4 regions of the Salinicola sp. JS01 genome follow, and region 1 is predicted to be linked to each of the others. Evidence: predicted binding sites of a transcription regulator. Region 1 holds the regulator's gene; each other region holds the start of a gene.
What was found. Region 1 encodes PhoB, which activates phosphate uptake and scavenging genes when phosphate is short. Its sites were predicted from a motif close to TGTCATANNNNTGTCANA; they were not measured.

Region 2: ugpB (sn-glycerol-3-phosphate ABC transporter substrate-binding protein UgpB) is a predicted target of PhoB. The motif match lies at 1,437-1,454, and genes of this name have one in related genera.
Region 3: glpT (glycerol-3-phosphate transporter) is a predicted target of PhoB. The motif match lies at 2,406-2,423, and genes of this name have one in related genera.
Region 4: QO259_RS16245 (phosphatase PAP2 family protein) is a predicted target of PhoB. The motif match lies at 1,267-1,284, and genes of this name have one in related genera.

Annotation. Positions count from the first base shown of each region.
Region 1 is NZ_CP127244.1:4,005,763-4,013,591, forward strand. Features, by position in the region: gene QO259_RS18305 (amino acid permease) at 1-327, opposite strand, end outside; gene ubiA (4-hydroxybenzoate octaprenyltransferase) at 592-1,485, shown strand; gene phoB (phosphate regulon transcriptional regulator PhoB) at 1,684-2,373, shown strand; gene phoR (phosphate regulon sensor histidine kinase PhoR) at 2,382-3,731, shown strand; gene QO259_RS18325 (methyl-accepting chemotaxis protein) at 4,090-5,775, shown strand; gene QO259_RS18330 (M23 family metallopeptidase) at 6,084-6,953, shown strand; gene QO259_RS18335 (siderophore-interacting protein) at 6,979-7,829, opposite strand, start outside.
Region 2 is NZ_CP127244.1:3,678,064-3,685,892, reverse strand. Features, by position in the region: gene ugpB (sn-glycerol-3-phosphate ABC transporter substrate-binding protein UgpB) at 58-1,359, opposite strand; gene sbmA (peptide antibiotic transporter SbmA) at 1,509-2,735, opposite strand; gene QO259_RS16690 (GntR family transcriptional regulator) at 2,926-3,276, opposite strand; gene QO259_RS16685 (GntR family transcriptional regulator) at 3,273-3,662, opposite strand; gene QO259_RS16680 (amidohydrolase family protein) at 3,846-4,682, shown strand; gene QO259_RS16675 (SLC13 family permease) at 4,765-6,066, shown strand; gene QO259_RS16670 (M14 family zinc carboxypeptidase) at 6,329-7,829, shown strand, end outside.
Region 3 is NZ_CP127244.1:2,676,949-2,684,777, reverse strand. Features, by position in the region: gene QO259_RS12285 (hypothetical protein) at 1-152, shown strand, start outside; gene QO259_RS12280 (hypothetical protein) at 292-843, shown strand; gene QO259_RS12275 (DUF2971 domain-containing protein) at 875-1,792, shown strand; gene glpT (glycerol-3-phosphate transporter) at 2,528-3,850, shown strand; gene QO259_RS12265 (DUF6482 family protein) at 4,067-4,378, shown strand; gene QO259_RS12260 (hypothetical protein) at 5,486-5,902, opposite strand; gene QO259_RS12255 (Crp/Fnr family transcriptional regulator) at 6,119-6,796, shown strand; gene QO259_RS12250 (carboxymuconolactone decarboxylase family protein) at 6,943-7,353, opposite strand; gene QO259_RS12245 (glycine zipper domain-containing protein) at 7,507-7,829, opposite strand, start outside.
Region 4 is NZ_CP127244.1:3,582,732-3,590,560, forward strand. Features, by position in the region: gene QO259_RS16240 (N-acetylmuramoyl-L-alanine amidase) at 1-1,124, shown strand, start outside; gene QO259_RS16245 (phosphatase PAP2 family protein) at 1,331-1,981, shown strand; gene QO259_RS16250 (HlyD family secretion protein) at 2,062-3,075, opposite strand; gene QO259_RS16255 (MFS transporter) at 3,142-4,689, opposite strand; gene QO259_RS16260 (MarR family winged helix-turn-helix transcriptional regulator) at 4,853-5,290, opposite strand; gene QO259_RS16265 (sodium:solute symporter family protein) at 5,492-6,880, opposite strand; gene QO259_RS16270 (metal-dependent hydrolase family protein) at 7,023-7,829, opposite strand, start outside.

The DNA of each region.
Region 1 (7,829 bases):
GACGAAACCGCCCCAGGGCCCCATGGATGAGCGCGCGAAGGAGTAGGCCGCACCGGTGTGCGGCAGGGCCGGCGACATCTCGGCGATACAGAAGGTCAGGCCCAGGTACATCACCGCGATGATCGCGGTGGCGATCGCCATGCCGCCCCAGCCGCCCGAGGCGAGCCCCAGGTTCCAGCCCGAGTAGTGGCCCGAGATCACCGCGCCCACACCCAGGGCCCAGAGCGACCAGGGCCCGGCGTGGCGACGCAGGCCGCGCTTGTCGAAATAGCTGGCATCCTGCTGCTGGTAGTGGATGCCGACGGCGGGTTTACCGTGGTTTGTCATTGTTCTACTCCCAAGGATCGAGCCACCCTGTTCCGCGATCCCAGTGCTGCCAGCGTCTATCGACACCCAGGAGCGACGCCGACATCCGCTGACCGCGCCCACCTCGAGTCTGAGCGCGTCAGCGTGACAAAAGCAATATCTATCGCTACGCCCCGTACGCTATCGCTGCGCCAACTGCCACGCCTATCGCCGCGCCTCGCTGCCGGCGGGGTTGTGGTGTAAGGTCCAGCCAGTCGCGTCCCGCTCGCCGTTCTGGAGAATTCGATGTCCGCCGCCGACCCCACGCCACGCCCCCGCGGCCTGGCGCGAATCCCCGACTTCCTGCGCCTGACCCGGCTCGACAAGCCGATCGGCACCTGGCTGCTGATGTGGCCCACGCTGTGGGCGCTGTGGCTCGCCGCCGACGGCCTGCCGGACCGCGCCAACCTGATCATCTTCGTGCTCGGCGTTTATCTGATGCGCGCCGCCGGCTGCGTGGTCAACGACTACGCCGACCGCAAGATCGACGGCCACGTCAAGCGCACCAAGGAGCGCCCGCTGGCCACCGGACGCATCCGCGAACACGAGGCCAAGACCCTGTTCGCGGTGCTGGTGGCGGCGGCCTTCGTGCTGGTCTGCTTCACCAATCTGCCCACGGTGCTGCTCTCCTTCGTCGGCGTGGCGCTGGCCGCGCTCTATCCGTTCATGAAGCGCTACACCCACCTGCCCCAGGTGGTGCTGGGGCTGGCGTTCTCGTGGAGCATCCCGATGGCGTTCATGGCGGTGAGCCGCAGCGTGCCGCTGGAGGCGTGGCTGTTGCTGCTGGCCAACCTGACCTGGACCGTGGCCTATGACACTCAGTACGCCATGGTCGACCGCGACGACGACATCAATATCGGGGTCAAGTCCACCGCGCGCCTGTTCGGCCGCGCCGACAAGCTGATCATCGGTCTGCTGCAACTGGCCACGCTGGGCCTGCTGGCCGGGATCGGGGCACGCCTGGCGCTGGGCGGGTTCTTCTGGCTGGGGCTGGCGGCGATGGCGGCGACCTTCGTCTATCAGCAGTGGCTGATCCGTGGGCGCGAGCGCGGCCCCTGCTTCCAGGCCTTTCTCAACAACTTCTGGTCGGGGCTTTTACTGTTCGCCGGGGTGGTGCTGAGCCTGTGGCCGGTGATATGAGCCGCTGCCCTCATCGATCGCCTCTTCGCGCCCCCAGCGGTCGCCGCCAGGGTCGATGGTCTCGATGCGAGATGTGAGGGATGACATCGATGTCACGTATTTGTCATATTTTCACGCTGTAATCGTCACCGTTCTGTCACGGCCGGAAGGTTGTCCGCTGCACGCGCGCCTCCTCCGGCGGCTCACTCGAGGCCTGTCATGAGCTCCAAGACCGTACTCATCGTTGACGACGAGCCCTCCATCCGCGAAATGATCGCGGTGGCGCTGGAGATGGCCGACTACCGCGTGCTGGAGGCGGACAACGCCCAGAGCGCCCACGCCATGGCGCTGGACCACAAGCCGGACCTGATGCTGCTCGACTGGATGATGCCGGGCACCAGCGGGATCGAGCTGGCGCGCCGCCTCAAGCGCGAGGAGGCCACCGCCGAGATGCCGATCATCCTGCTCACCGCCAAGGGCGAGGAGGACAACAAGGTCCAGGGGCTCGAAGCAGGCGCCGACGACTACATCACCAAGCCGTTCTCGCCGCGCGAGCTGGTAGCCCGGCTCAAGGCCGTGCTGCGCCGGGCCACGCCACCGGGCATCGAGGAGGCGGTCGAGGTCGAGGGGCTCAAGCTCGATCCCGCCAGCCATCGCGTCACCTCCCACGGCAGCGCGCTGGAGATCGGCCCCACCGAGTACCGCCTGCTGCAGTTCTTCATGACCCATCAGGAGCGCGCCTACACGCGTAGCCAGTTGCTCGATCAGGTCTGGGGTGGCAACGTCTACGTCGAGGAGCGCACCGTCGACGTGCATATCCGCCGGCTACGCAAGTCGCTGGGCGAGAAGCACCAGCATCTGATCCAGACGGTGCGCGGCACCGGTTACCGCTTTTCGATCAGGGAGTAAGTCGCAGCGTGCGCTACTGGATCAACGAGCTGTGGCGCCTTGGCTACATGCTGTTCGGGCTCGGCGCGATGGGTACGCTGCTGGGCGAGCTGTTCGGCGCGCTGTTTGCCGGCCTCGGCTGGGGGCTGGCCGCGGGGCTAGGGCTCTACGTCTTCCTGCATCTACGCCACGTGCGCCTGCTCTATGTGTGGCTGCTGCGCCATCCGCGCGAGGCGCCGCCGCCCGGTACCGGCGTCTGGGGCGATCTGTTCGACCGCCTCTACACCTACCAGAAAGCGCAGAGCCAGATGCAGCAACGGCTGCGCGATATCCTGCGGCGCATCCAGGACTCCTGCGAGGCGATGCGCGACAGCGTGGTGATGCTCGATCCGCGCGGCGACCTGGAGTGGTGGAACAGCGCCGCCTCCGACATGCTCGGCCTGCAGCCCGACCACGACCGCGGCCAGCCGATCACCAACCTGCTGCGCGATCCGCGCTTCATCGACTACTTCGAGGCCCGCGACTACCGCGAGCCGCTCATGATCCCCTCGCCGATCGACGCCGCGCACACCCTGCAGTTCCATATCACCCTGTTCGGCGACGACGAGCGCCTGCTGATGGTGCGCGACGTGACCCGGCTGCACCAGCTGGAGATGATGCGCCGCGACTTCGTCGCCAATGTCTCCCACGAGCTGCGCACCCCGCTGACCGTGCTGGCGGGCTATCTGGAGACCTACTCCGACCACGCCGATCAGCTGCCGACCCGCTGGCAGCGCGGTTTCTCGCAGATGCAGGCGCAGACCACGCGGATGCAGAACCTGGTCGAGGATCTGCTGCTGCTGTCACGCCTGGAGATCGACAGCCCCAATGACGACCGCGACGCCATCGATGTGCGCGCCCTGCTCGAGAGCATCGTCGACGACGCCCGCGGGCTGAGCGCGGGGCACCAGCAGATCGCGCTGCAGGTCGACGAGCCTCATCGCCTGCTCGGCAACACCAAGGAGATTCGCAGCGCGGTCTCCAACCTAGTCTTCAACGCCGTGCGCTACACCCCCGAAGGCAGCCGTATCACCCTGCGCTGGAAGCCCTGGCACGATGGCGCCGCGATCGAGGTGGAGGACGACGGCGAGGGCTTCGACCCGGTGCACATCCCGCGCCTGACCGAGCGCTTCTACCGCGTCGACAAGGGGCGCAGCGCCGCCACCGGCGGTACCGGCCTGGGGCTGGCCATCGTCAAGCACGTGCTGCTGCGCCACGATGCTCAGTTGGAGATCGTCAGCCGACCCGGCATGGGCGCCCGCTTCCGCTGCGTCTTCCCCGCCACGCGTCTGATCACAAACGACGAAGGCAACACGCCGGCGATCTCGGCGCAGCCATGAACGCCGCGGGCGGCACTGCGCGGCCCGGCTCTTTCCGCCTTTTCACGCACGGCTGCCCTACGCTAGCTGTCCCCTGGCTCTCGCTGGCCTCTGGCTCTTACTGGTCTCAGCATTAGATCCACTCTCCATCAGCTCACGATTGAGCGGGCCTTTTTCCATCGACCCTTTTTCCATCGACCCTTTCCCATCGCCCCTTTTTATCGCACCGGGTTCGTCGCGCACGCTTCCATGGCAACGGCGCGATGCGCAGCGGATTGTTATCTAAATCTTAAGTAGGTGCTGCCGATAAAGTGAGCGGACTAGTAATACATTCCTCTACATGAATCGGCAGATACCTCGGATAAGGACGGCTTTCGCGATGACGATGCGGCAAAAACTCTGGATCACGGTGGGATTGATGTGGTTCGGCATGCTGGTGCTGGTGGGCTGGATGGCCCTGGAAAAGCGCGACACCCTGATGGCCGAGCGGGTCCAGAGTCTCAAGAGCTTCGTCGCCAGCGCCCAGACGCTGGTACAGCGCTACGCTGATCGCGCCGCCCAGGGTGAGTTCAGCGTCGAAGCGGCGCAGGACTTCGCCCGGCGCAATCTGTCGGCGCTCGATCTCGACGGCAGCTATGTCTACGCCTTCAACGGCAAGATTCACCTCGTCTATCACCCCAAGCGGGCGATCGGCACCGACATGAGCAACTTCCGTGACGACAACGGCGTCTACTTCTATCGCGAGCTGAAAGCGCTGGCCGACTCGCCCGACGACGGCACCCTGGAATACACCTCGACCAACGCCGACGGCGAGGACGTCTCGCGCATCAACTACGTGCGCCATGTCCCCGCCTGGGACTGGTATCTCGCCGCCAACGTCTATGTCAGCGACATCCAGCACGCGTTCTGGATGGGGGTGCTCAAGATGAGTCTGATCGCCGGCACGATCGGCATCGCGATCACCCTGGTGATGGCGTGGATCATCCGCAGCGTGCTGGGTGATCTGGGCGGCGACCCACGCCACGCGCGTAACGCGGTGCAGGGCATCGCCGAGGGCGACCTGACCCGGGCGCTGACGCTCAAGCCCAATGACCGCCATAGCCTGCTGCACGCCATCGAGGGTATGCGCGTGCATCTGGCCGAGGCCCTGGGCGGCGTGCGTCAGGCCTCCACCACCATCACCGTGGGCGTGGGGCAGATTCACAGCGGCAACCAGGACCTGGCGGCACGTACCGACCAGCAGGCCGCCTCGATCGGCGAGACCGCCTCGAGCATGGAGCAGTTGACCCAGACCGTACGTCAGAACGCCGAGAACGCGCGCCAGGCCAATGGCCTCGCCGGCCAGGCGCGCAGCACCGCCAGCGAAGGCGGGGCGATGATGGATCAGGTCGTCTCCACCATGCAAGGCATCACCGACAGCTCGCGCCAGGTGACCGACATCGTCGAGGTGATCGACTCGATCGCCTTCCAGACCAATATCCTCGCCCTCAACGCCTCGGTGGAAGCGGCCCGCGCCGGCGAGCAGGGGCGCGGCTTCGCCGTGGTCGCCAACGAGGTACGCACGCTGGCCAGCCGCAGCGCCGACGCCTCGCGTCAGATCCGCGAGCTGATCGATGCCTCCAACCGCAAGATCGAAGCGGGGTCGAGGATCGTCGCCGAGGCCGGCGAGACCATCGGTCGGGTGGTCGAGTCGGTCTCGCGCATGACCGATCTGATCGAGGAGATCTCGGTCGCCTCCGCCGAGCAGTCCAACGGCATCGACCAGGTCAACGAAGCCGTGGTGCAGATGGATCAGGTCACCCAGCAGAATGCCTCGCTGGTGCAGCAGGCGAGCAGCGCCGCGGCCAGTCTCAACGAACAGGTCCAGCGCCTGGAGCAGGCCCTGGCCGGCTTCCGCATCGCCGGGGCCGAGTCGCGCCCGATGGCGACGGCCACGTCCGCACCCCAGGTGTCGACGCCAGCGCCCCAGGTGGCAGCGCCCCAGGTGGTAGCGCCAGCCACCCGTCTGAGCGCGACCCGCCGGCCGGCCATGGCCACCACCGAGGACGACTGGGAGTCGTTCTAAGCGCCACACAGCGCACTCCCACACCCGCGGGGCCGGCATGCCGGCCCCGCTCTCTTTGCCCCCTCCAGCCGACGCCATCACGACTCAAGCGCTAATTTCCTAACCCTCCGACAATGGGCGCCGGTGGCAGAGCAAAGCGAGGGTCCTTTGCCAGGGATGGCAAAGTTAGCGCCCAGGGAGGGGTTTACAGCGTCCTCGCGACGTCCTGCCACCGGCCCACTTCGTTTACCGGCTACAACAGGCGCTCCAGACCTGCAGCAACGACAGGTTAAGATGGGCGCCTTTCTCTCTGCCGGAGCGCCGTACCCATGCTGCCGATCACCCGCCTGCGATCTCGCCCCACTGGACGCCACCCGTATCGCGCTGCAAGCGCCCTGCTCCTGGCCGCGACGCTATGGCTGTGGGCCGCCGCTGGCGTGGCGGCACCGGTCGCGATCACCTTCCCCGCCAGCGTCGAACAGGGCTCGGTGGTGATCGGGCGGGTGCCGCCGGGCAGCCAGGTACGGGTGGCGGGGCACACGCTGCGGGTCACCGGCTACGGTACTGTGGTGTTCGGCGTCGGCCGCGACGCCCAGGGCGCGCAGTCGATCGAGATCGTCACCCCGGATGGCCGACAGCAGCAGGCGTCGGTGGCGATCACCCCGCGCGACTGGCCGATCGAACGTATCGATGGCGTGCCGCCGAAGACGGTCTCGCCGCCGCCCAAGATCGCCGCCCGCATCGCCCGCGAGCAGGCCGCGGTGAGCGCCCAGCGCCAGCGTGACGACGATCGGGTCGGCTTCGCCGAGGCCTTCATCTGGCCGGTGAAGGGGCGCATCAGCGGGCGCTTCGGCAATCAGCGGGTCTACAACGGCACCCCCGGCTCGGCCCACTCGGGCATGGATATCGCCGCCGCCACCGGCACCCCGGTAAAGGCGCCGGCCAGCGGCGTGATCACCTTCGCCGACGACCTCTACCTCACCGGCGGCACCGTGCTGCTCGACCACGGCTACGGCATCAGCTCCAACTTCCTGCATCTGTCGCGGATCGACGTCGCGGTGGGCCAGCACGTCGACCAGGGCGAGGTGATCGGCGCGGTGGGTGCCACCGGTCGGGCCACCGGGCCGCACCTGCATTGGGGCATGAACTGGTTCGATACGCGTATCGATCCGCTGCTGGTGCTCGAGCGCACGCGCTAGGCGTGGTGAGCCGACAGCCCACCGCTCAACCCGCCTCGCGCTTCCAATAACCCGTGATCAGATGCTGCCCCTTGGCCAGGGCGAACTCCTGCTTCAAGCGCTTGCGCAGGCGCTGGCTGACCTCGGCCTCGCCGGCGAACCACACGAAGCGGTCACTGTCCGCCGTCGGCAGCGCCGCGACCACCGCGCTGGCGAGCTGTTCGCTGGGGGCGTGGCCCTGGCAGCGATAGCACCAGTGCAAATGCGCGCCGGGGTGAGCCGGCAGCGTGAGCCGATCCGCCGGCGACTCGACCTCCAGCCACGCCTCGATGCGCGCCGCGGCCGGCAGCGTCTCGAGCAGGCGTGAGATCGCCGGCAGCGCGGTTTCGTCCCCCGCCAGCAGATAGTGCGCAGCGCTGGCGACACCGCGCCCGTAGGGCCCGGCCATACCGCAGAGATCGCCGGGCCGGGCGCGGCGGGCGAAGTCACCGCCCGGCCCCGGCGCCGCATGCAGCAGGAAGTCGATCTCGACCTCGCCGCGCTCGCGATCCAGGCGCCGGATGGTGTAGTAGCGGATCGCCGCGCGCACCTCTTCCGGCGGCCACAGCGTGGCGCCCTCCTCCGTCGGTCGCGGCCACTGCGGCCGCGCCAGCCCCGGCGGCGGAAAGTGCAGGCGCACGTGCCACTCCTCGTCGTGGTCGAAGCGCGCCAGGTCCTCACCGGCCAGGGTCAGCCGGCGCATGCTCGGCGACAGCGCCTCGCTCTTGACCACGCGCATCTCGCGGAAGTTGGCGAAGGTCGGCGCGGCAACGACATCGCCATGCCAGTGCAATGGCACGGCGTTGTCGCCGGCGAACAGCGTCGCATAGTGCTCGATCACGCTGCGCAGCGTCTCCA
Region 2 (7,829 bases), 330 kb from region 1:
GGCGCTTAGGGTTTGGACACAAGATCAGCGCGCGCAGATCGTTTTCGTACGCAGCCCCTAGTTCGAGACGCTGCGCTCGAATTGCTCGAGCTCCGCATTGCCGCGCTTGGCAGCCTCGGTCAGCGCCTGGGCGGCGGGCTCGCTGCCGTTGAACGCTTTCTCCAGCTGTTCGGCGATGATGTTACGGATCTGCGGCATGTTGCCCAGACGCAGGCCGCGGCCGTTGTCATCCGGCGTGCCCCGGGTCAGCTGGTCGATCGCCACGCTGGCGCCCGGCGTCTTGATGTAGAAGCCCTCATCTTTCAACTGCTGATAGGCGGCAGTGGTGATCGGCACATAGCCGGTGAAGCTGGCCCAGTCGGCCTGTACCGCCGGCGAGGAGAGGAAGTTGAGGAACTCGGCCACGCCTTTGTAGACCTTGTCCGACTGGCCCTGCATGACCCACAGCGAGGCGCCGCCGATGATCGAGTTGCGGGGCTGGCTCACCGCTTCGGCGTCATAGGGCAGCGGGGCGATGCCGAAGGTGAACTTGCCCTTGGCGGCTTCCTGAATACCCGCACGCGAGGCGGAGGAGGTAGTCAGCATGGCGCAGCGGCCCGACTGGAAGCGCTTGGTGCCGTTGTCGGCACGGCCGCCATACTCGAAGGCGTGGCTCTTCTGCCACTCGGCCAGATCCTGGATATGCCCCACCGTGGCCGGCTGCTTGTCGAACACCAGGCGGGCATCGGTGCCATTGAAACCGTTGGCCTGGGTGGCGAAGGGCACATCGTTGATTGCGCTGAAGTTCTCCAGCTGGGTCCAGCTCGGCCAGGCGGTGGTCAGGCCGCATTCGGCGGCGCCGCTCTCGACCAGCTTGTGAGCGTCCTTGCCGACCTCGGCCCAGGTCTTGGGCGGCGTCTCGATGCCGGCCTTGGCGAAGGCGTCCTTGTTGTAATAGAGCACCGGGGTGGAGGAGTTGAACGGCATCGACAGCATGTGGCCGTCGCGCGAGGTGTAGTAGCTCTTCACCGCCGGCAGGAAGGCGTCGGGATCGAACGCCGTGCCGGTGTCCTGCATCAGCTGGTAGACCGGGTAGATCGCGCCCTTGGCGTTCATCATCGTCGCCGTGCCGACCTCGAACACTTGGGTGATCGCCGGTGCCTGACCGGCGCGGAAGGCGGCGATGGTTGCGGTCAGGTTATCGCTGTAGCTGCCCTTGTAGACGGGCTTGACCACATAGTCGCTCTGGGAGGCGTTGACCTTTTCGCCGAGTACGCCCTCCATGGCGTGCCACCAGGTGATGGTGGTGGCCGCCTGGGCCGAGGTGGAGAGAGAGAGCGCGGTGACAGCGACGAATGGCAGTAGAGAGGTGAGGCGCACGATGACATCTCCTGACAGGGCGTTACAGGGTGTGGTGCGTACCCTAGGACGACACGATGTCAGGAGCGTGGCATTCGGATGTCACTTGAATGACAGCGCTTTGACCAAGCGATGACGGCAGGGCGCTGCGCACGCCCTGGCGTCATTACTTAGGTTGGGGACTCGATAGCCTCCGGCGTGCGTTCGATCACCCGCTCGAAGGTGCGCAGGCGTTTGACGATCGAGAGCAGCTCGATGATGGTCGACCAGGCGTTGACCAGATACTGGAAGGAGTCGCGCACCTGGCCGAAGACGTTGAGGATCTGCTGTAGCAGGCCCAGGGTCAGCTTGCCGGCGACGATCGAGGGCGCCAGCACGATGAAGGCGAAGACCACGTCGGCCTGCAGGTAGAAGATGCGCGCGATATTGAAGTAGGCGTAGTGCCAGTAGAGCCGGAAGTAGTTGCGCCGCACCGCCTGGAAAAGCTCCGCTACCGTGGCCGGGCGGGCGCGCTCGGCGGCGTCCTCGCCGTAGACCAGCTCCTTGCGGTAGGCCGCCTCCACGCGCTGGTTGCGAAACTCCAGACCCGGCAGCTTGACCCCCGCCAGCGCCAGGAACAGGGTGCCGAACAGCGACCAGGCGACCGCCGACCACACCAGCGCGTTGGAGACGTGCCCGACCAGCGGCAGTTCGGTGATGTGCTGGGACATCGTCACCAGCAGCGGCAGGAAGGCGATCAGCGTCAGCACCGACTTGAGCAGACTCACCCCCAGCCCCTCCAGCGTGGTGGAGAAACGCATGGTGTCCTCCTGCACGCGCTGGGCGGCCCCCTCGACATGGCGCAGGCGCGGCCAGTGGTGCATGTAGTAGTCGTTCATCGCCCAGCGCCAGCGGAAGATGTAGTGGCTGACGAAGAACAGGTTGAACACCCCCACCGTGACCGCGACGAAGGCGATACCGGCGAAGGCGAGCATTTCACGGTAGAGATCCGCCGTGCTCACCGCGCCGTCACCGCCCAGCGCCCGCTGCACCATGTCCCAGAACGGCCCGTACCAGGCATTGACCGCGACGCTGGTCTGGACCGAGAAGTAGGTCAGAAAGACGATCAGCGCGCTGCCGAGAATCGACCAGCGCTGCCAGCGGTGCGAGCTCAAGCGGAACCAGGCGGCGGCGAAGAGCGCCGTGCACAGGGCGTAGTAGAGGTAGAACCAGAGAAAAGACGGCGCCCAGAAGCGCGAGACGTCGATCGGCAGCTCGGCGCCGGGGGCGAGCGGGGGCAGGCCGATGACGGCACCCCAGGCGTTGGCGGTGGTGTCCCACAGCCCCAGGCACAGCAGGGACCAAACGAGTGCGCTGAGCGAGAGCAGCGCGGGTCGAGGAAAGAAGGATCGAAACACGGTGACATCCTGAGCGGCGAAGATCGGGCCCGGGATCGCGGCCCCTTTCCATCGACCCTGCTCTACGCGTTACGTTCCCTTACACCGGTATGCTTCTGGTGCGAGGCACCGTACGAAACGTCGGCACACGGCGGTCGTTTGCGTACAGCGCCTCGGCGTTTGCGGCGACACGCGCCAGCGAAAACGCGTCTCAGGTGATGTCGACCTGGTAGCGGAAAGTCTCGGCATTGCCCAGCGTGCGGCGAAATTCCAGCGGGGTGCCGTCGTAACCCAGCGCCAGGCGTTCGATGTTCACCACCGGTGCGCCCTGGGCGATCTCCAGCGCCTTGGCGGTAGGGGCATCGGCCGTCTCCACGGTGAGCGTCTCACGCGCCGAGGCCACCAACTGACCGCACTGGCTCTCATAGAAGGGGTAGAGCAGGTTCTCGAATGCTTCCGGGTCCACCGACATCAGCCCGGCGAAGCGCGCCGCCGGCAGCCAGATCTCCTCCCGCGAGACGTTGCTGCCGCCGATCTGGCGCAACCGTTCGAGCTTGATCACCTCGCTGCCCGGGGGAGCTCCAGGGCGAGGGCCACGCTTTCCGAGGCCTGGGTACGCGTTCGGCTCAGAATCCGGCTGGTGGGCACCTGACGCTCGCCGAGCGCATCCACCTGACGGAAGAAGCGAAACAGGGAGCCCTGGAAGTTGGGGCGCCGGATGAAGGTGCCGCGCCCCTGACTGCGCTCCATCAGGCCGTCCTGGACCAGGGTGTCCACGGCCTTGCGCAGGGTGCCCACTGCGACGCCGTACTGCTTGGTCAGCTCCGCTTCGGTGGGGATGGCGATGCCGGGGGCCCACTCCCCGGAGGCGATGCGCGAGAGCATATCGTCGCGCAGGCGTTGATAGAGCGGCAGACGTTCGTCGGTCTGCAGGCTCGACGTTCTCATCACGATAGGTTCCCTGCCTGTTATTGATTTCAATGTATCACCTTTAGTCGTAGGTAAAGAAAACTGCGACTAAAAGCGTGTATGCTGCCGATTGCTCTATTCATATAGATGAATAGATGAGTCGAAGCGGTCAGGCTATGGCCGATTGCACAGGCTTATATCATGTGATTCAAGGATTCTATGATGCATTCTACTGCTAAAGTCGTAACGGGCGTGGATACCCACGCTCACATCTTCCAGCGCGATCTGCCGCTGGTGGAGGGTCGGCGCTACAGCCCGGACTACGACGCCAAGGTGGAAACGTATCTGGCACATCTGGACCGCTGTGGCCTCTCTCACGGGGTGCTGGTGCAGCCGAGCTTCCTCGGTACCGACAACGACTATCTAGTGGCGGCGCTGCGCCGCTATCCCGAGCGGCTGCGCGGCACCGCCGTGGTCGAACCGACGATCTCTGCGGCGGCACTGGATGCGCTCGACGCCGCCGGGGTGGTCAGCGTGCGTCTCAATCTGATCGGCAAGACGCTCGACGACTACGCCGCGGCGCCGTGGCAGCGCTTCTTCACCGAGCTGGCGCGACGCCGCTGGTCGGTGGAGATCCAGCGTGGAATGGAAGATCTCGATGACGTGGTGGCGCCGATCCTGGGCGCCGGCTGCGACGTGGTGATCGACCACTTCGGCCTGCCGGGCGGCGAGATCGATCCGGTGAATCCGGCGCATCGCGCACTGCTGTCACGGCTGGCGCACCAGCCGCTGTGGGTCAAGCTCTCGGCCACCTACCGCAGCCGGTCGAGCCTGGATCAGGCGAGCCGCTCGATCGAGCGGCTGCGCGACGCCTACGGCCATAGCGAGAACCTGCTGTGGGGCAGCGACTGGCCGCACACCCGCTTCGAGGCGGACACCGACTACGACGCCCAGTTCGCGCTGCTGGAAAAGCTGCTGCCCGACCCGCAAGAGCGCCGCCAGGTGCTGGTCGACAACCCGGCGCGGCTGTTTCGGATCGCGCTGGGGGGCGACGCCTGAGCGCGCCGGCGCCTGAACGACAACGACATCAAACCGAGTACCGGATACGCCGATACCGGGATCACGCACGAGGGGAACTGACATGATGAGTCTGCTGGTGGTGGGGGCGATCGTCGTCTCCATCGTTCTCGGCTACCGCTTCAAGCTCAACATTGGGCTGTTCGCGATCGCCTTCGCCTACCTGATCGGCTGCTTCGGCATGGGCATGAGCCCCAAGGAGGTGATCGCCACCTGGCCGCTGAAGATCTTCTTCATCATCTTTTCGGTCTGCCTGTTCTACAGCTTCGCCATCGTCAACGGCACCCTGGAGAAGCTCGCCGAGCATCTGATGTACCGCTGCCGCAACGTGCCCAGCCTGATGCCGTTCGCGATCTTCCTCGCCGCCACGGTCATCTCCGGGCTCGGCGCCGGCTACTACACTGTGCTGGCGTTCATGGCGCCGATCACCCTGCTGCTGTGCAACCGCACCGGGCTCAGCCTGATCGTCGGCGGCATGGCGGTGAACTACGGCGCGCTGGCCGGGGCCAACTTCGTCTCCAGCCAGAGCGGGATCATCTTCCGCACCCTGATGACCAGCTCCGGTGTCTCCGACAACCAGGCCTTCATCAATGCCCTGGGGATCTTCGCCAGCACCCTGATCGTGCCGGTGGTGGTGCTCGCCGGGCTGATCGTGGTCGGGCGCCGGCGCGGCAGCGCGGTGGCCTCGCTGGAGCACATCGAGCGTCCCGCGCCGCTCAACCGCGAGCAGAAGACCACCCTGACGCTGACCCTGATCATGATGGCCACGGTGCTGCTGCCGCCGATCGCCAGCCTGCTGCTGCCGGACAACGCCGCGGTCGCGTTCGTCAATGCCAAGGTCGATATCGGCCTGATCGCCAGCGTGTTCTCGGTCATTGCACTGCTGCTCAAGCTGGGCGACGAGCGTCAGGCTATCGCCTCGCTGCCGTGGGGCACCATCATCATGATCTGCGGGGTCGGCATGCTGATCTCGGTGGCGATCAAGGCCGGCACCATCGATCTGCTGGGGTCGTGGATCGGCACCAACATCCCGCCGGCGCTGATTCCGGTCGCCTTCGGCGTGGCGGCGGCGCTGATGTCGCTGTTCGCCAGCACCCTGGGCGTGGTCACCCCGGCACTGTTCCCGCTGGTGCTGCCGATCGCCAACACCCTGGCCATCGACCCGATGATCATCTTCATTGCTATCGTGGTCGGCGCCCAGGCCACCTCGATCTCGCCGTTCTCCTCCGGCGGCAGCCTGATCCTCGGCTCCTGCCCCGATGACCGCGCGCGTGCCGGGCTGCTGCCCAAGCTGCTGTTCCGTGCCGCACCGCTGGGCTTCGTCGCGGCGATGGTGTTCAATCTGTTGCTGACCTTCATCTTCTAGGCACGATCTGCGGGATAGAAACGTGCGCTACACCAAGGGCGGCATCCTCGATGCCGCCCTTGTCGTTTCTGTGTCTCTTTGTCTCTTTGTCTCTGTGTTTCCGGGGCGCCGTATCCATGCTCGCGGCGAGCGAGTCGATGTCGGGTGTCAGGATAGGCGCCGAGCAGCGCCCGATGCGCGCTACACTGCGCTATCGCATCGCGCTGGCCGGCGGGCGTGCACGGCCGGCCCTCAGGATGCCATCAGCCATCAGGAGCCCGCCTTGAGCCCGTCAGCTGTTTCTGCCACAGACACCGCTTTTACCGACGCGTCTTTAACTGGCGCCTCTGCCACTGACCTGTTTTCCCGGACCTATGCCGCTACGCTGGCGACACTCGCCGCCGAGTTCGCCGGTGAGCGCCTGGAGACCTGGACCTTCGACGACCGGGCGACACGGCGCCAGGCCGAGGCGGCGCTGGCCGAGCGCGGTATCGCGGCGCGCTGCCGCTCGGCCTATAAGCCGCTGCTGTGCGCCTTTCGCGAAGAGATCGAGACCCGCGACCTAGTCGCTTGCGAGGTCATCTATCCACGCCATCCCCAGACCAGCGAGCAGCGCTTTCGCCTGGAGAGCTACCCCCTGGCCGCCTGCTATCCGCAGGTGGCGTTTCGCTTCGTCGCCGGTGCGTGCCGGGCAGCGCTACCGGTCTACCGGCTGCATCTGCGCTATGCCGACGGGCGTGAGTGCGAGTGCGAGGTGCTGGCCCCCAACCGCGTGCATGCCGACTTCACCGGCGAGCCGGCGCTCTCGCCCTGTGGCTGGTGCCGCGAGGGCGGGGCAGTGGAGAAGGCGATAGGGGAAGTGACAGCTGGGAGGCTAAGCGAGGGCCGGGCGCTGTGGACCGCCTTCGAGGCGCTCTATCACGATAGCGTGAGCGCGATCCGCGACGCCGATTGGGGCGAGGAGCCCTATTTCTCCCGCCTCGAGATCGCGGTGACGCTGCCGGTGGACGACGAGCCGCTGGCCTACGATGACGAGGTGATGTCGCTGCGCGAGGCGCTCCACGAGGAGCTCTACTTCTCGCTGCTGGAGGTCTTCCAGCGCCGCAGCGGCCGCCCGCCGGGGGACCGCCATCTGCAGCCGGGCCAGATCGTGCCCCAGGTGCGTCGTGGTGCAACGCTGAGTGTGCAGGTAAGGGTCGTTGCGCACGCGGCATCGGCGCAGCCGTCTTCTCAGGATCTGCCTACGGGCCATTGGCAGGCCCAGCTCGAGAGCCCCCGGGGGCCGTTGGCGCCGACGGTGATCGAAGCCGCGCTGGCGGCGCTGCCCGGTAGCCGTTTCCAGGCGCGCTCGGTCGCCGGGCGCACGCTGAGCGGGTGCCATATCGCCGGTCGTGACCGTGCGGTGATGATCTCCGCCGGCCAGCACGCCAACGAGACCTCGTCGCCGGCCGGCTCGCTGCAGGCGGCGTTCACGCTGGCGCGTCGGCCCGGGGCGCACTTCACGCTGTGCCCGTTGGAGAACCCGGACGGCTATGCGCTGCACCAGCAGTTGATCGCCGACAACCCCCGGCACATGCACCACGCCGCCCGCTACACCGCGCTGGGCGACGATCTGGAGTACCGCGCATCGGCACGCTTCGAGAGCACCATCCGCACCCAGGCCGAGCAGCTCAGCGGTGCGCAGTTGCACCTCAATCTGCACGGCTACCCGGCGCACGAGTGGACCCGGCCGCTCTCCGGCTATGTACCGCGGGGCTTCGAGATGTGGACGATCCCCAAGGGCT
Region 3 (7,829 bases), 1.3 Mb from region 1:
TGGAGGCAATCTGTGTCCAGTGGCCGAAATACGCCCTATGGCTTATGACAGGGCAGGTAGACGAAGCAGCAGGGCAGATAAGCCCGGAGATTGAGAGAGCGCGCCAGACGCTCAAGAAGACAGGCACGGATACCGAGTCGCGAGACGGGTAACGGCGCGCTGGTACCGGGGAACAGGGAATCAGTGATGGGCGGGCGGAAGGAGAGAGCGCGTTAGACGCTCAAGGTGGCCAAGGATCTACGATTGGATTTGAACATGAGGTGATAATCTAAGATAAAAAAGGGGCGTGAAATGTGGGCGGATCTCATTCTGAGAGGAATGATTGGAGTAGTGCTGCTGTTATCTTTCAACGACAGCGTGAATATGTTGTCTGAAAGACCTCCTGCCCCTTCCGACGATGAAATTCGTCTTTATGGTTTGAAGAATATAATAGAGCGCAATAGAGAGCGCATCAATAGCTTTGCCCTGGACCCCATTCGAGTTTATAGGCACCAAAGTAGAAGTCAGTTGTTTATAGATCTGAGTGCTTGGAATGAACAGCAGAAATACAGTGCCGGAAAATATAATTTCGGTGGAAGCAAAAGCATGGTTAGTTATTCAAAGTCCGTGAAAGTTTATTTTGACTGCAAAAGCAGGCAAGATGCGTATTGCTATGCGGTTGATGTGAATAATTATGCTGGGCAATACGTCTCGGATGCTAAAAGCGGGATCTGCTCGAATGAAATGTTAGATGAGATACGTAGCATAGGGGTTGATAGCGTTGCATTTTATATCTCAGGGATAAAAAAGCCAATAGCGACATGCACCAATGGTTTTTGGCTGATAGACTCTAGAGATGGCTAGTATCTAGGCGACTGTTTGATTTGGATTTTAAATGTTATACAAGTATTGTGATTTTAGCAAGAAAACAAAGGATGGCAAGGTTGTTTGTTTTTCGCTGAAAAATTTGGCGGAGGGCAGTTTTTATCTTAGAAGTATCTGGGGCATGAATGACCCCTTTGAAAACAAGCTGTTACTTGAAGTGCCCGAAGTAAACAGCTTTAGAGAGCTGAAAAATTACAGAAGAGATGCTTTAGGGCTCATAGATAGGTTAATAAATCTGCGGCGCGTGAATGAACAAGATTACAGCAAGCTTAGAAGTTTTAGGAAAGAGGTTAATAGGTGTGGATTAGAGAACTATAAGGATGTTTTTGCCAAGTTCGAGAACCATGCTATAACAGGGATTGGATTCCTCTCTAGGGGGATAAATATAACCTGCTTCTCAGAACGGCACGACATTCCAATGATGTGGTCTCATTATGCTGATGGTATGAGAGGTTTTTGCGTTGGCTATAAGCGTGCAGATACTAGAAATTCAATCAAGGTTAAATATGTCGAATCACCCAATAAGATTAGTATGCTTGAAGCTTTACCGTTTAGCGAATTGCATGTGAGAAGACTCCAGGAAAATGTAATTAAATACAAAAGCATCGACTGGGCGTATGAGAGAGAGCATCGTGTATATAGCTTGGGTCACAAGCTACCTTTTGATGCCAGTGAGATAAAATGCGTGTTCGTTGGTTTTAAAGCAAGTGTGGAAGATGTTGAAGCTTTAAGGCTGGCTTTGAGGGAAGGTGGTTTAAGTCCCGAAATATATCTATGCTTGTTGGAAGATTGGAGCTACAAGGTGAGCACAAAAAGGCTATCTTTTAGTGAGATAATCGGTTTCTTGAAATATCAAAAGGAAAGGCTGGCCCAAGAAAACGTTACAATAGAAGAAAAGAGGTCGGAAATTTTAAATAGAAGGGGTTAGTGCTTGATTTGCAAGGCAGCCCTGAAGAGCCCTTGATCGGTGTGTTTTGATTTTTAATTTTCTTATGATGTCTGGGTTATACGGAGTGGTTGATGGGTGATTGTTGGTTAAATGGATTTTTAGTCTTAAGATGGCCAAAGTGGGCTATGGGTTTTAAGGCGTGAGTCCGTCACGCAAATTATGTTTAGCAACAATGTGAAGCACGAGAAGGTGTTTCGAGCTCATAGTCCACATTATGTCCATCGCTACTGTCCAGAACGAGCATTAGCCGGCCCATCTGCATCGCTAAGCGCTTGAGTTCGAGGGAAACCAGCCAGAACAAGCCGGAATCCCTCGCGTTCAAAATCCGTCATTGGAAACCGCATGCCTACGCCGGATTTGATCATCGCTGACCTTATTGGCGTGAGGACGACTCTGGGCGTCTTACCTCCGCTGCCGGATGTTCATTTCTGTACATTGATCGCAAGCGTGTTCTCAAACCACGCCCCGCACCTGCCCGTCGGCGACACCAACGCCACGCCTCCCACTCGTACCCCACATAACCCTGCAAGCCAGATTTTTCGTGCTTACGGCTGGTCTCACGGGCGCCATTAGACTAAAGCCTAGCAGCTTATATGACAGAAATATGACAGTTTGCGCGTCCGTTCGCTTTCGAAAGTGAACATCGTGCTCGCCTGCCTGTCGGCGAGTCGGCCGGTGGGGTATCGGCACTCATTCCGTGTTCACGAGGTAATCATGCTAGGCATCTTCAAGGCGGGTGGCGCGGCGGCGCGGCTGCCCGAGGCGCGTATCGATCCGGTCTATCGGCGGCTGCGCTGGCAGATCTTCGCCGGGATCTTCTTCGGCTACGCGGGCTACTATCTGGTGCGCAAGAACTTCACCCTGGCGATTCCGCATCTGGTGGAGCAGGGCTACTCGCGTGGTGACCTGGGCGTGGCGCTGGCCGGTGTCTCGGTGGCCTACGGTATCTCGAAGTTTCTGATGGGCGCGGTCTCCGACCGCTCCAACCCGCGCATCTTCCTGCCGACCGGGCTGCTGCTCTCGGCGCTGATCATGTTCCTGTTCGGCTTTACCGACTGGGCCACTTCCAGCGTGGCGATCATGTTCGTGCTGCTGTTCCTCAACGGTTGGGTGCAGGGCATGGGCTGGCCGCCCTGTGGCCGTACCATGGTGCACTGGTGGTCGCAGAAGGAGCGCGGGCGCATCGTCTCGACCTGGAACATCGCCCATAACGTCGGCGGTGGGCTGATCGGGCCGCTCTTCATTCTAGGCATGGCCTGGTACAACGACTGGCATTCGGCATTCTACGTGCCCGCCGCGGTGGCGGTGGGCGTGGCGGTGTTCGCCTTCCTGACCATGCGCGACACGCCCCAGACCTGCGGGCTGCCGCCGATCGAGGCGTACAAGAACGACTACCCGGAGGGCTACGACGACTCCCACGAGAAGGAGTTCTCCACCCGCGAGATATTCGTCGAGCACGTGCTCAAGAACCGGCTGCTGTGGTACATCGCGCTGGCCAACGTCTTCGTCTACCTGCTGCGCTACGGCGTGCTCGACTGGGCGCCCACCTATCTGCAGGAGGTGAAGGGCTTCACCGTCGATAAATCCTCCTGGGCCTACTTCCTCTACGAGTGGGCGGGCATCCCCGGCACGCTGCTGTGCGGCTGGCTTTCCGATCGGTTGTTCAAGGGCAACCGCGCGGCGACCGGGATCACCTTCATGGTGTTGGTGACGCTGTTCACCGCGCTCTACTGGCTGACACCGCCGGGACACGCCATGCTCGACATGTTCAGCCTGATCGCCATCGGTTTTCTGATCTATGGCCCGGTGATGCTGATCGGTCTGCATGCGCTCGAGCTGGTGCCCAAGAAGGCCGCCGGCACCGCCGCGGGATTCACCGGCCTGTTCGGCTATCTGGGTGGCTCGGTCGCCGCCAGTGCGCTGGTGGGCTACACCGTGGATGCCTACGGCTGGGATGGCGGCTTTGCGCTGCTGATCGGCGCCTGTGTGCTGGCCATCGTGCTACTGGCGATGACGTCGCGCCATGCCGCGCGCTGATCACCCTCTAAGTCCTTGACGACCGAGCCCTCGACTAGCGAGACCTAGACCACCAGCGCCCCGATTGCCTCGCAGTCGGGGCGCTGGCGTCTCTGGCGAACCGATAGCCGCTTCAGAAGCACTAAGCTGTACAGAATAAAATATCTGTACAAGACTTGTGCCATTAAGCGGCGCGGACATTGGCCGCGCTCTGGCTGCAACGCCTGGGAGGCGACGATGACATTTCAGGAACTGGTAACACTCGCCCGGCAGGGCGGTATCGAGGAGCTTCATGTCGAAAAGCTCGAGGGCGATCTCTTCCTCTATCGAGCGGTGACTTCGGCGGGCAGCGAGGTGATTCAGAACGAATCGGGTGGGGTGCTGCGGCCCGCCTCGCTGCAGGATGCGCGCAAGCGGCTGCGCCATGCCGGGGGTTTCGATGGCGTGCCTCTGTATCTGGTCCAGCAGTCGCCGTACGACGAGATGATCGGTCTGGAAGGCGAGCAGGAGGCGCACAAGGCCCCTATGTCGCTGCATACCGGTACCTGAGGGCAAGAGGCGCCGGGGCACGCGATGATGGTCGGGTGCGTGCCTGGCCATTCGAACGTTTTGCCGACGCAAAAAAGCCCGAGGCGTTGGCGTCGGGCGGAAAGATCGCTCAGAGAAGCGACCATGAACGCGGTGGGGGCGGGCCGTTCTTGCTGCTCGCCATGGGATCGTGATGGCTGAATCATGCGCCAAGATGGCGCGTTTTGCACTATTTAGCGCATTCTAATGTTGAATGTTTTTTTCTTCCTCCGCGATAGGGTAGGCGTATCGACCCGGTGTCGTGTGAGCCACCCCCCAATAATCGTGGGGCAAGACGCAAAGCAGGGTGATAGGTAGAGGCGCTGAAATGGAGTAATGAAAAGCCCGCGGCGCGCTGATCTCCCTGATGGGGGAGGGCGGCCGCGGGCGGTATGGCGTTATGAACCGCTTCGAGTGCGCTTGTCTGCGCACTTCCGTTCATGGTCGTCTGTGTCTGTCATGAATCGAACGCAGACCGGCTCACGTGCGCTGATCGGGGTGCGATTCACAACGGCAGTCTACGCCGGTTTTTCACGCTGCAGCACGGGAAAATTGTAACTAGCCGTTGATTATTAATTATAATTAGCTTCAGGGCGGAAAAGCGCTCAGCTTTCTTGTTCGAACCCGCGGTGGCGCCAGCGCCTGCAAACGAACCTCGACTGTTCAGCGCCATCCGCGACACTATTTGTCTCCTCCCTTTGTCCCCCCGCTTTGTCTCCCCCGCTCGGTAGCGGGTCGCTCAGGGGTTGCGGGGTCTCCCTTGCGGCCCGATCGGTGTCTCCAGCGCTAGCTTGATCGCTTTGTCGCGATCGTAGCCCCGGTCGACCAGGGTTTTGACTCGGCTTTTCAGGGTGCCCAGTGGCATGCCCGCTTGGGCGGCCAGGCTTGCCAGGCTCCCCGGTTGACGCCGGCTGCGTTTGCGTTCGGGGAGGCTCGCCAGTTCGTGTTTCGTCAAGCGCACGACGTATTCCTTGTCACAGCCATGAAAAAATCGCTAACTTTCGTTAGCAATCTCATCGTTCTATCGGCAGTGCCCGGGATTTCTTCATCGCCGCGCTCGGCCGGTCGAGCGCGGGTGTCCGTCGTATCTCAGGCGTTGGACGTGGCGGCCAGGCAATCGGCAAGGCCGGCGGCGTCCAGGGTTTGGCGGCAGGTGTCCCGAGCGGCTTCCGGCAGGGTGAACTCGCACAGCTCGGGATGCAGTGCCCAGAGCAGGTCCTGTTCGATCATCGAGCGGGCATTGTGTGGGTGGAGATGGAGTTTCTCCATGGCCACCAGCCTGGCGGCATCCAGCCCCTCCAGTGGGCACCAGGGCGTGGCGCGGGATTCGCGGATCGACGCCGCGTAAGAGGTGAGCAGAAAGAATCCGAAGGCTTCGCGCAGGGCTTCCTGATAAGCCGGTTCCTGCGTGTTCGTTTCCGAGCGGGCGAGGCCATGCTTGGAGAGGGCACCATGCAGTGCGGTTTGCCACAATGCTTGGTAATCGAAATCTGCGCGCTCTTTCATGGGGTAACGTCCTGTTGTCGATGAAGAGGGGCTTGGTTGTTTATCGGCAGAGCGCTTGTGGGCCTGATCCCCGGGGGCCATTTCGCTTGCCGATCTAACCGGTGTTATATAACTCGCTCTCCTAACATGCTGTCATGCCTGAAAAATTTCAAAAGGCACGGAAGCATGGGTCAGCAGGAAGGCTGTCTATCTCAGCATTTCAAACATTATGGTAGCTTGTCCGCGAGCGAGTGCCGCCGGCTCGATGGACTGGAGGGTCCGGCGCTGGCGCTGACCAAGGGGCAGGTGTTCTGGCGCGAGGGCGATGCCGCCCGGGAGTTCGGCACGCTGAGCCGGGGCTGGGCTTACTCCTTTCGCGATCTGGAGGATGGCACCCGACATATCCTCGAGGTGTTCATGCCGGGCGATGTGATCGGACTGCGCGAGTTCCCGTTCAAGCAGCGGTTGTCGAGTGTGGCGATGCTGGAGGATGGCGAAATTCGCCTGACGCCGCACCGGCGGCTGATCGAGATCTTCCGTGACTCCACGCGTCTGACCTCATTGTGCTTTGCCGTCTCTTCCTACCAGCAGGCGCTGTTGAGCGAGCGGCTGGTGCACCTGTCGCGGCGCAGCGCACGTCAGCGGGTGGCCTATCTACTGTTCGAACTCTATTCGCGCACCAAGCGTAACGACGATTCGACCGGCGACTCCTTTCGCGTGCCGCTGTCACAGCAGCAGCTCGCGGATGCGCTGGGGCTCTCTCCGGTGCACGTCAGTCGGACCTTGACCGCTTTTCGTCAGGAGGGGGTTTTACGCCGGCTGCGCGGCTGGGTGCATCTGCTCGATGCCGCCGCGCTGGAAGCGGAGGGGAGCATCGTGGGCCATCTGCATGATGAGATCGAGCGGGTGGAGTGAGGGCTGGCGCGTGACGGCGTCACGCTCTCTGGCAGCTGTACTCTCTTGCTTGCCATTTTTTGCGTCGCGGGGCTAGCGGGCAACGCCGACAACCCCGCTCATGGCGGGGTTTCGGGGATGAGCCCTGAAGAGACCGAACGACGCGATCAGTTCGCCGCGCGGCGCGAGGCGCGGCTCAGCGCGCTGGTCATCTCGATCGCCATGGTCAGGTCGGCCAGTTCACGCGCCGAGAAGGCGGTGAGTGCCAGTTTGCGCATGGCCGGATCTGCCGGGCGGAAGCGGGTGAAGGATTCACACCAGGCCAGCGCGGCCTTTTCACGCTCGTCGAACTCGTCGGATTCGGACCAGGCGTCGAGCGCCGAGAGCTTGCTGGGGGCGATGCCCAGCGCCTCGGCCTGCTCCTGCCGGAAGTGGGTGCAGGTCAGGCAGCCGTTGATCTGAGACGCCCGCAGTTCGGCGAGACAGCGAATCGACGGGTCCAGCGAACAGGCATGTAGGGATCGGGCGGATCTGTCGATGTGTTTCACGTCGATCGTCTGCCACTTGTCAGCGCTCATCTCGGGTCTCCTGAAAGCGGGTGTGCCACGATTAAACGACTATCGTTCTCAATATTCCACAGCTTCGATTGGAAAGTTTAATCGTGGTTAATCATTGAAGCTATGGTTGCGCTTGACCGGTTGTCGAAATCGGTTGCCGACCTCGAGCGGCGGTCAGCGGCGTCCGAGCAGCAGGCCGATGACTGCCCCTGCGGCTGCCGCGGCGCCGATGGCGCGCCACGGGTTGTCGCGCACGTAGCGGTCGCACTCGTCGAGAGAGCGGCGGGTCGAGCGGCCCAGGCGGCGCTGGCGCCTGCGGGCTTCGGCGGCCGCGCGGGCGTACTGCTCTTCGCTGCGCAGGCGGGCTTCTTCGATGGCGTCCGCGGTCTCGTCGCGCAGGTCGCGTCCCAGCGCCCGGCTCTGCTCGCCAATATCATGGATGTCGTCGCGGATACGCTCGGCTCGCGTCTGCGAGTCATCACGCTTGAATAAACTCA
Region 4 (7,829 bases), 420 kb from region 1:
TCACCACGCTTCTGGCCACCTGTCTCCTGCCCAGCACCCGGGCGCTGGCCGCCAACCCGCTCACCCCCTTCACCCTGCAGGAAGACGACGACAGTGCCAGCTTCGTCATCGAGCTCGAGGGCAGCCACGAACACAAGGTGTTCACCCTGGATAACCCGCCGCGGGTGGTCATCGATCTGCCACAGGTGTCGCGCATTGCACCGTCGAAGGCCCCGCGCCAGCACGCCGGCATCGTCAAGGACGTGCGCACCGGGCGTCACGGCGACGGCATTCGTATCGTACTCGACCTGAAACGGCTCAAGCAGCCCAGGACCCAGGTGCGCCAGCTGGATGCCCACCGTGCCCAGCTGATCGTCAGCATCAACGATCCCGATCCGCTGATGGCGGCGGTCACCGCCGAGGCCGAGTCCCACCGCCAGCCGCGCAAGGCGATCATCGAGATCGATGCCGGCCACGGCGGCAAGGACCCCGGCTGCGTCAGCGCCGACGACCACTACGAGAAGTATGTCGCCCTGGGCGTGGCCGACGCACTCAAGACGCGGCTCCACGCGGACCCACGCTTCGAGCCGTCGCTGACCCGAGACAGCGACATCTTCATTCCGCTGCATCAGCGCGTGCTGATGGCCCGCGACCACCACGCCGACCTGTTCATCTCGATCCATGCCGATGCCGCGCCCACCCCGTCGGCGTCGGGGGCCTCGGTCTATATCCTCTCCGAGCACGGCGCCAGTTCGGCGATGGCACGCTGGCTGGCGGAGAGCCAGAACGCCGCCGACCGCTACGACTCGACCCGCGACAGCAACATCTATTCGGACGACCCCGACGTGCAGTCAGTGCTGATCGACCTGTCGATGCGCGGGACCGACGTCGCCAGCCAGAAACTGGCCAAGACCACGCTCGGCCATCTCGGCGAGGTGACCCACCTGCATCAGCACCGGGTCAATAAGGCGGCATTCGCGGTGCTCAAGTCGCCGGATATCCCCTCGATGCTGGTGGAGACCGGGTTCATGTCCAACCGCGCCGACTGCAAGCGCCTGCTGGTCAAGTCGCACCAGCAGGCGCTGGCCGAGGCACTGCACCAGAGCGTGGCCGACTTCTTCGAGGCCAACCCGTTGCCGGCGTGAAGCGCTCGCCACGCCTGGCGCTGCCAGCACCACCCGGCCACACCGTCAGCGACGGCGTGGCCGCCCTAAGCTCTTGTTAAGCGAGCCGGCGTAGAACACAGACGGTCACCCCGTTGCCAGACGCCGACAGCGCCAGGCGGCGGCTGACAAAAAGATGACCGTTTCGTTACCAATCCCTGCGCACCGCCCGCCGTCGCGGCGCTAGCATGGCGATCTGGTTTTTCCCGCACGCCGCTCGAGGACGCCCCCGTACCGCCATCATGGAAGCGCTCAACCTTCGCCTGTTCGACTGGCTCAACGCCCCCGCCCACGCCTCGCGGCTGACCCTGGATCTCGCCTACGCGCTGGCCATCTACGCCATCTACCTGGTGCCGCTGTTGATGATCGTCGGCTGGCTGCAGCGCGACCCGGCCCGCCAGCGCCTGGCGCTGCGCGGCCTGGTGGCCTGCGTCGCTGCGCTCGGCGTCAACAGCGTGATCGGGCTTACGTGGAGCCATCCGCGCCCGTTCATGCTGCCGGTGGGGCACACTTACCTGAGCCACGCCGCCGACAGCTCCTTCCCCAGCGACCACATGACGGTGATCACCGCCGCCGCGGTGACCCTGCTGCTGTCGCGGGAGCTGCGCCCGCTGGGGGTGATCTTCGCCGCCATCGGCCTGGGCATCGCCTGGTCGCGGGTCTATCTGGGGGTGCACTTCCCCCTGGACATGCTGGGGGCGCTGCTCATCTCCGGCTCGGTGGCCCTGCTCGCCGCGCGCTGCGAGGCCTACTACATGCCCGCGCTGCACCGGCTGGCCCGAGGCATTCACCGGCGGCTGCTGGCGCCGCTGATCGCCCGCGGCTGGCTGCCGCGCTAGCGGTGTGAGTCGAACGCCGAGATCCGGCCGGTGCTGGTCTGAATCTAGGCGCTGATGTGAATCTAGGCGCTGGTCTGAACCTAGGTACTGGTGTGGATCGTCGTCTCGACAGACAGGCCGACCGCGAGCCGATCGAGCCCGGGTTGATCGGGATCGAGCGTGATGCGAACAGGCAGTCGTTGGACGATCTTGGTGAAGTTGCCCGACACGTCGTTGCTCGACACGGGTGAAAAGGTCGTGCCGGTTGCCGGGGCCAGACTCTTCACGTGACCATGCAGATCGAGGTCCGGATAGGCGTCTACGGAGAGGCTCACTGGCTGTCCTGGCTTCACATGAGTGATGTCGACTTCGCGATAGTAGGCGGTGACGTAGATGGCGTGGACCGGCACGATAGCCAACTGCGCTGCGCCCGCCTCGGCCCAGGCCCCTACCCGAGCGGACTGCGCAGCGACGATCCCGTCGATGGGAGCCTCGATTCGCGTGTGCGACAGGTCCAATTTCGCTTGCCGACGTTGCGCCTTGGCCTGCGCCAACGCCGCCTCGGCGCCTTTCCGCTGTGCTTGGAGCACCTCGGTCTGCTGGCGCACACTCTCCAGCGTCGCCTGGTCCGCCTGTCGCTGCGCCTCCCGCGCGCGTGCATTGACACTGGCCTGCTGCGCATTCTGCTCCGACACATTGCCGTTGTGGCGCAGGCGATCGTAGCGCTCGGCGTCGGCCCGCGCGTAGTCGGCGTTGGCATCGTCCTGGCGTACGGTTGCCTCGGCGTGACGAATCTGCGCCGGCTGCTGGGCGAGCTGCGCTTCGATCTCCGCCAGATTGGCCTCGGCAGCCGCTACCATGCCCTCGGCACGCTCGACCGCCACCTGATAGTCACGGGGGTCAATGTCGAGCAGCGGGTCGCCTCGCCCGACGCGATCGTGGTCCTCGATGTGTACCTTGACCAGGTCTCCCGATACACGCGGCGAGATCACCGTATAGTCGGCATCGAACTTGGCGTCATTGGTCCAGACATCGGCGTCACCCCCAAAGTCGCCGTAAGCCAGGCTCGCAGCGACAACGACCGCGGCCACGACGGTCGTCAAGGCGATGATCAAGGGTTTACGCGAGTGTGTCTGGGAGTGCTCTGGGGAAGTCGGCTTCATGGCGATCGCTAGGGTTGCCTACAGGGGTTTGGGTCGGTGAAAGCGAGGGGCGTAAGTGCGCTTCGGTAGCAGGCAGAACGGCACCATGATCAGCGCCATCACCGCCAAGGCACGCCAGATATCGGCATACGCCAGAACCTCGGCATGACGTGAAACCTGCTCGTGGAGGTGACTCAGCGCTTCGCTCGAGTGCTGGCTCGGTGCCCACTGTAAGGCCTCGGCGTCGTGCCCCGAGAGCGCCGCCGCCTGTGCCAACGAGAAGCGCATGGCTCCGATCCGATCGAGCAGCGCGTGCGCGTGGTGGTCAGCGGCCACCACCAGCCAATGGCCCAGAATACCGCCGGCGATCGGACTCGCCAGCGCGCGGGCGGTGTTGATCGTGGCCGATCCGAACGGACCCTCCATGGGATCGACCACCGCCGTCGCCGTCATCAATAGCCCCACCACGACCATCGACTGGCCGCAGGCGAAAATCACCTGAGAGAGATAGAACTGCTCGCGTGCCCATGCGACGCCGACGTCACCGTTCATCCAACTCGCCCAGGCCATCAGCACCAGGCCCGATGCCATGACCCAGCGACAGTCGACGCGCTCGACGTTCAGCACGAGCGCGCTCAGCGGCAGCATCAGTAGTGGGGGCAGCGCCAGCGCCAGCGCGACTGGCAGGCTCTGCAGCGGGCGATAGCCCTGCACCTCGGCGAGGAACTCACCCGGCAGGGAGGCCGCCGAGGCGCCGAGCGCAATGACACCGACCAGCATGAAGATACCGAAGCCGAAGTTGATCCGTTTGACCAGCTGTGGCCGCACGAATGGCACCGGCGCGACCCAGCAGCGCAGGACGAACAGCGGCAGCAGCGTCACCGCCGCCAGCGCCAACCAGCGCACCAGTGAAGCGTGGAACCAGTCGAGTCGCTCCCCCTGGGTAAACAGGATCACCACGCTGGCGCATAACCCCCAACCCAGGAGCAGTCCCAGCCAGTCGAACTGCCGCCAGCGCCCCGTCGGTCGAGGATCCTGCGGGAGCCCGTAGAGCATCATCGACGCTGCCACCAGGCACAGCGGCACCGCCGCCCAGAAAACGAAATCGATGCCCAGCCCATGGTTGGCCCAGATCACCACCGGGCTGGCGATGTTAGGCGCGAATGTCGCGGTCAACCCGTAGGCGGCGAGGCCGAAAAGCTTGGTGGAAGGTGTCAGGAAGCGCAGGGCCACCGCCATCAGCAGCGGAATCAGAAATCCGTTGCTGAGTCCCTGGACCCAGCGTAGCGCCAGCAATAGAGAGCGGGACTCGGTCACCGTGCAGCAGAGCCCCAGCAGCGCCAATGACACCGCCGCCAGCGCCGCGAAGCGACGCATGGAATAGGTCACCGCGAGCCACGGTGCGACCAGCATGCCCATCGCCACACCGGTCGCGTAGAGCGTGGTGAACCAGCTGCCCTGATCGACGCTGAAGCCGTAGGCGCCGCGAATATCGGCCAGCGCCAGCGAGGCCGCCTCCTGATTGATATCGGCGGCAATGCAGGCGAGCAGCATGCCGATCATTCCGACGATCAAACGCGAGGACATGGCAAAACCCTGGATCACGGCGAGTGGGAATAGGCGACGAGCGACACGGGTGTCGCGCAGGAAACTATCGCCAAAAGTTGACTTTGTCAACTTTAAACGACAGGCCGATCTTGCCCTGACTCCAGCGCCTCGGGCTGACCTCGAACCAAACACGCCAGCGATCTCACTCGATGGGAGGCGCCTCGACGATGTTATTCATGGCCCGCTTCATCAACTGCTCGAAGGTTCGCCTTTCGGCCGTCGAGAATTCCGCCAGGGTCGTTGCCGTCAGCTCTTCGCGAATGCGCTCCAATCGCTCGAAGATGACCTGCCCTTCCGCCGTCAGGGCAACCTGGGTGATTCGGCGCGGCGTCGAGTCACCGCAGCGTCGAATCAGACCTTCACGCTCGAGCGCCTTGAACGCTCTCGCCACTTGCCCTTTGTCCCAGCCCTGCTTTTGCATGAGCGACTGCTGATGCTGCTCGGGATAGCGACCGACCACCGAAAGCACGCGTAGTTGAAAAGGGGGATGCGTCAGACCATCGCGCTGGGCGAGTTCACTGAGACGCGCGCGGCAGGCGACGCTCAATGCCGCCATCGTATCGATGATTTTCTGTTGCAAGGAAAGCGGACTCCACGTGGGCTAGCGGCGAATGACAGGGGATTCCTGTTGCCATCCCATTATGTCCCATGGCGCCGATCCCGCCGAATCGAGTTCACCGCCACGTCGCCTCGATCGTCCAACGTCTCTTGCCGTCCACGGAACGCAGCACGCCCGCTCTCGCTAGCCGAGAACGGGCGTCTGGATACGCGTCCCGGTCCCTCAGGCGGCGCTAGAGACCGCCGCCGGGCGTCGCCCGGCGAGACTCACCGCGATCAGCGTCAACGCCGCCAGCGGCATCGCCACCAGCACGCTGTTCCAGCCCATCGGCTTGCCCAGCGCGATCTCCCATACCAGCGTCATCCCGCCACCCACGAGCATTGCCGCAAGCGCCCCGGCCGGGGTCGCCCGCGGCCACAGCAGCGCGGCCAGGAACACCGGCGTGATCGCCGCGCCGTACATGCCGTAGGAGTACATCTGCATCGCCAGCACGCTGGGGAAGAAGGCGCCCAGCACCCAGGCCAGCAGGCCGAGCAGCACCACCGCCAGGCGGTTGAGCAGCAGCGCCTTGCCCGCCGGCACCTGGATCTTGAACAGCCCGCCGACGATATCCTGGGTCAGGCTGGCCGAGGCCGAGAGCAGATACGAGTTGCCGGTGGTCAGCAGCAGCGCCACGATCGAGGCCAGCAGCAGGCCGCCGATCACACTGGGGACACCCTGCTGGGCCAGCGTCATCATCGCGGTCGAAGGGGTGATATCGGGATACATCACCCGCGTGGCGCATACCAGCAGCGTGATCAGCGACGTGCAGACGATGGAAGCCAGGACCAGACCCAGCGCGGCCTTCTTGGCGGTCTGGGGGTCGCGCGCCGCGGCGAAGCGCTGGAACAGGTTCTGATCGCCAAGGATGAGCAGGAACAGCGGCAGAAAGTAACCCAGTGCCTGCCACGGCGAGAGCCCGCCGAGCAGCGTCTGGTGGGTCGCCGGCAGCGCCTCCATCATGCCGTCGAGGCCGCCCAGCCGGGTCAGCACCAGCGGCAGCGCGATCAGCATGCTACCGAAGATGATCACCGCGCTCAGATAGTCGGTATAAGCCACCGAGACCAGCCCGCCCATGGTCGCCAGGCCGATCATCACCAGCGCCGCGATCACCACGCCCTGCCACACCGGCAGGCCGAAGACGAGATTGAGCGCCTGCCCCGCGCCGGTGAACTGATACGACACGATGCCGACATAAGCGAGCAGGATGATCAGCGAGGCGATCGAGCGCGCCACCGGGCCGAAGCGCGCCTCGATCAGCGCCGGGATGGTGGTGGCGCGCGAGCGGCGCATCTTGCGTGCCAGCAGGAAGTAGACCACCAGCGCGGCGATCGGCGTGCCGGCGAAGAAGAAGATCGCCGCCCCCGGGCCGTGCTGGAACACAAAGCTCGCGCCGCCGACGATCGAGCCGGAACCGACGAAGGTCGCCAACAGCGTCGCGGTGAGTACCAGGGTCGAGAGCGAGCGTCCGGCCACGATGAAGTCGGTATCGTCGTGGACCTTGCGCCGTGAGAAGTAGAGCCCCACGACGACCATCAGCAGCAGATAGGCAATGACGAAGAGTGCATGCATGGTGCAGGCCTCCGGTTGTGGTTGTTATGAATCGTGGTTGTTATGAATCGTGGTTGTTATGGATCGCGGTTGTTATCGACGGTGGTGGTTGTCCAGCGCGAGCCGGTCGCGGCCGTGGGTGGCGCCCACGGCCGCGCCGGGCTCAACGGCTCAGGCGCTCCTTGATCACACGCCCGCCCTGCATGATCAGCGCCAGATGATCGCCCTGGCCGGTCAGCAGCCGCATTTCCTCCAGCGGATTGCCGTCGACCACGATCAGGTCGGCATAGGCCCCCGGCGCGATACAGCCGACCTCGCCCTCCATGCGCAGCAGCTTGGCCGCGGTGGCGGTGGCGCTGCGGATCACCTCGTGGGGCGGCAGCACCTGGGCGCGGATCACGAACTCGTCGGACTGGTGCGGATGCATCTCGCCGAGCAGGTCGGTGCCGTAGGCCATCTCCAGGCCTGCCTCGCGCATGGTCACCAGACTCTCCAGCCCGGCCAGGCGTACGTCGTCGATCTTGGCCACCGACTCCGGCTTGAGCCCGTACTCGGCACCCTCGAGCTTGAGCCGTTCGTAGGTCACCAGGGTGGGACACGCCATCGCCCCGCGCTCGGCGGCAAAGCGCGCGGTCTCCGCGGTGATCAGATTGCAGTGTTCGAGCGAGCGCACCCCCGCTTCGACCGCGCGCCGGATCGCCTCGTCGGTGTAGAGATGGGCACTGACGTAGGCCTGGGCGTTGCTCGCCTCCTCGACGATGGTCTCGAGCTCGGCGCGCGAGAAGCTGAGAAAATCGATCGGGTCGCTGGGCGAAGAGACACCACCGTTGGCCATCACCTTGATGAACTGGGCGCCGCCCTTGATCTCCTGACGCACCGCGCGACGCACCGCCTCGACGCCGTCGCAGATACGCCCCATCGAGCCCAGCCGGCGGGTCTGGTACTGATCGTCGCGCTCATCGAAAAAGCC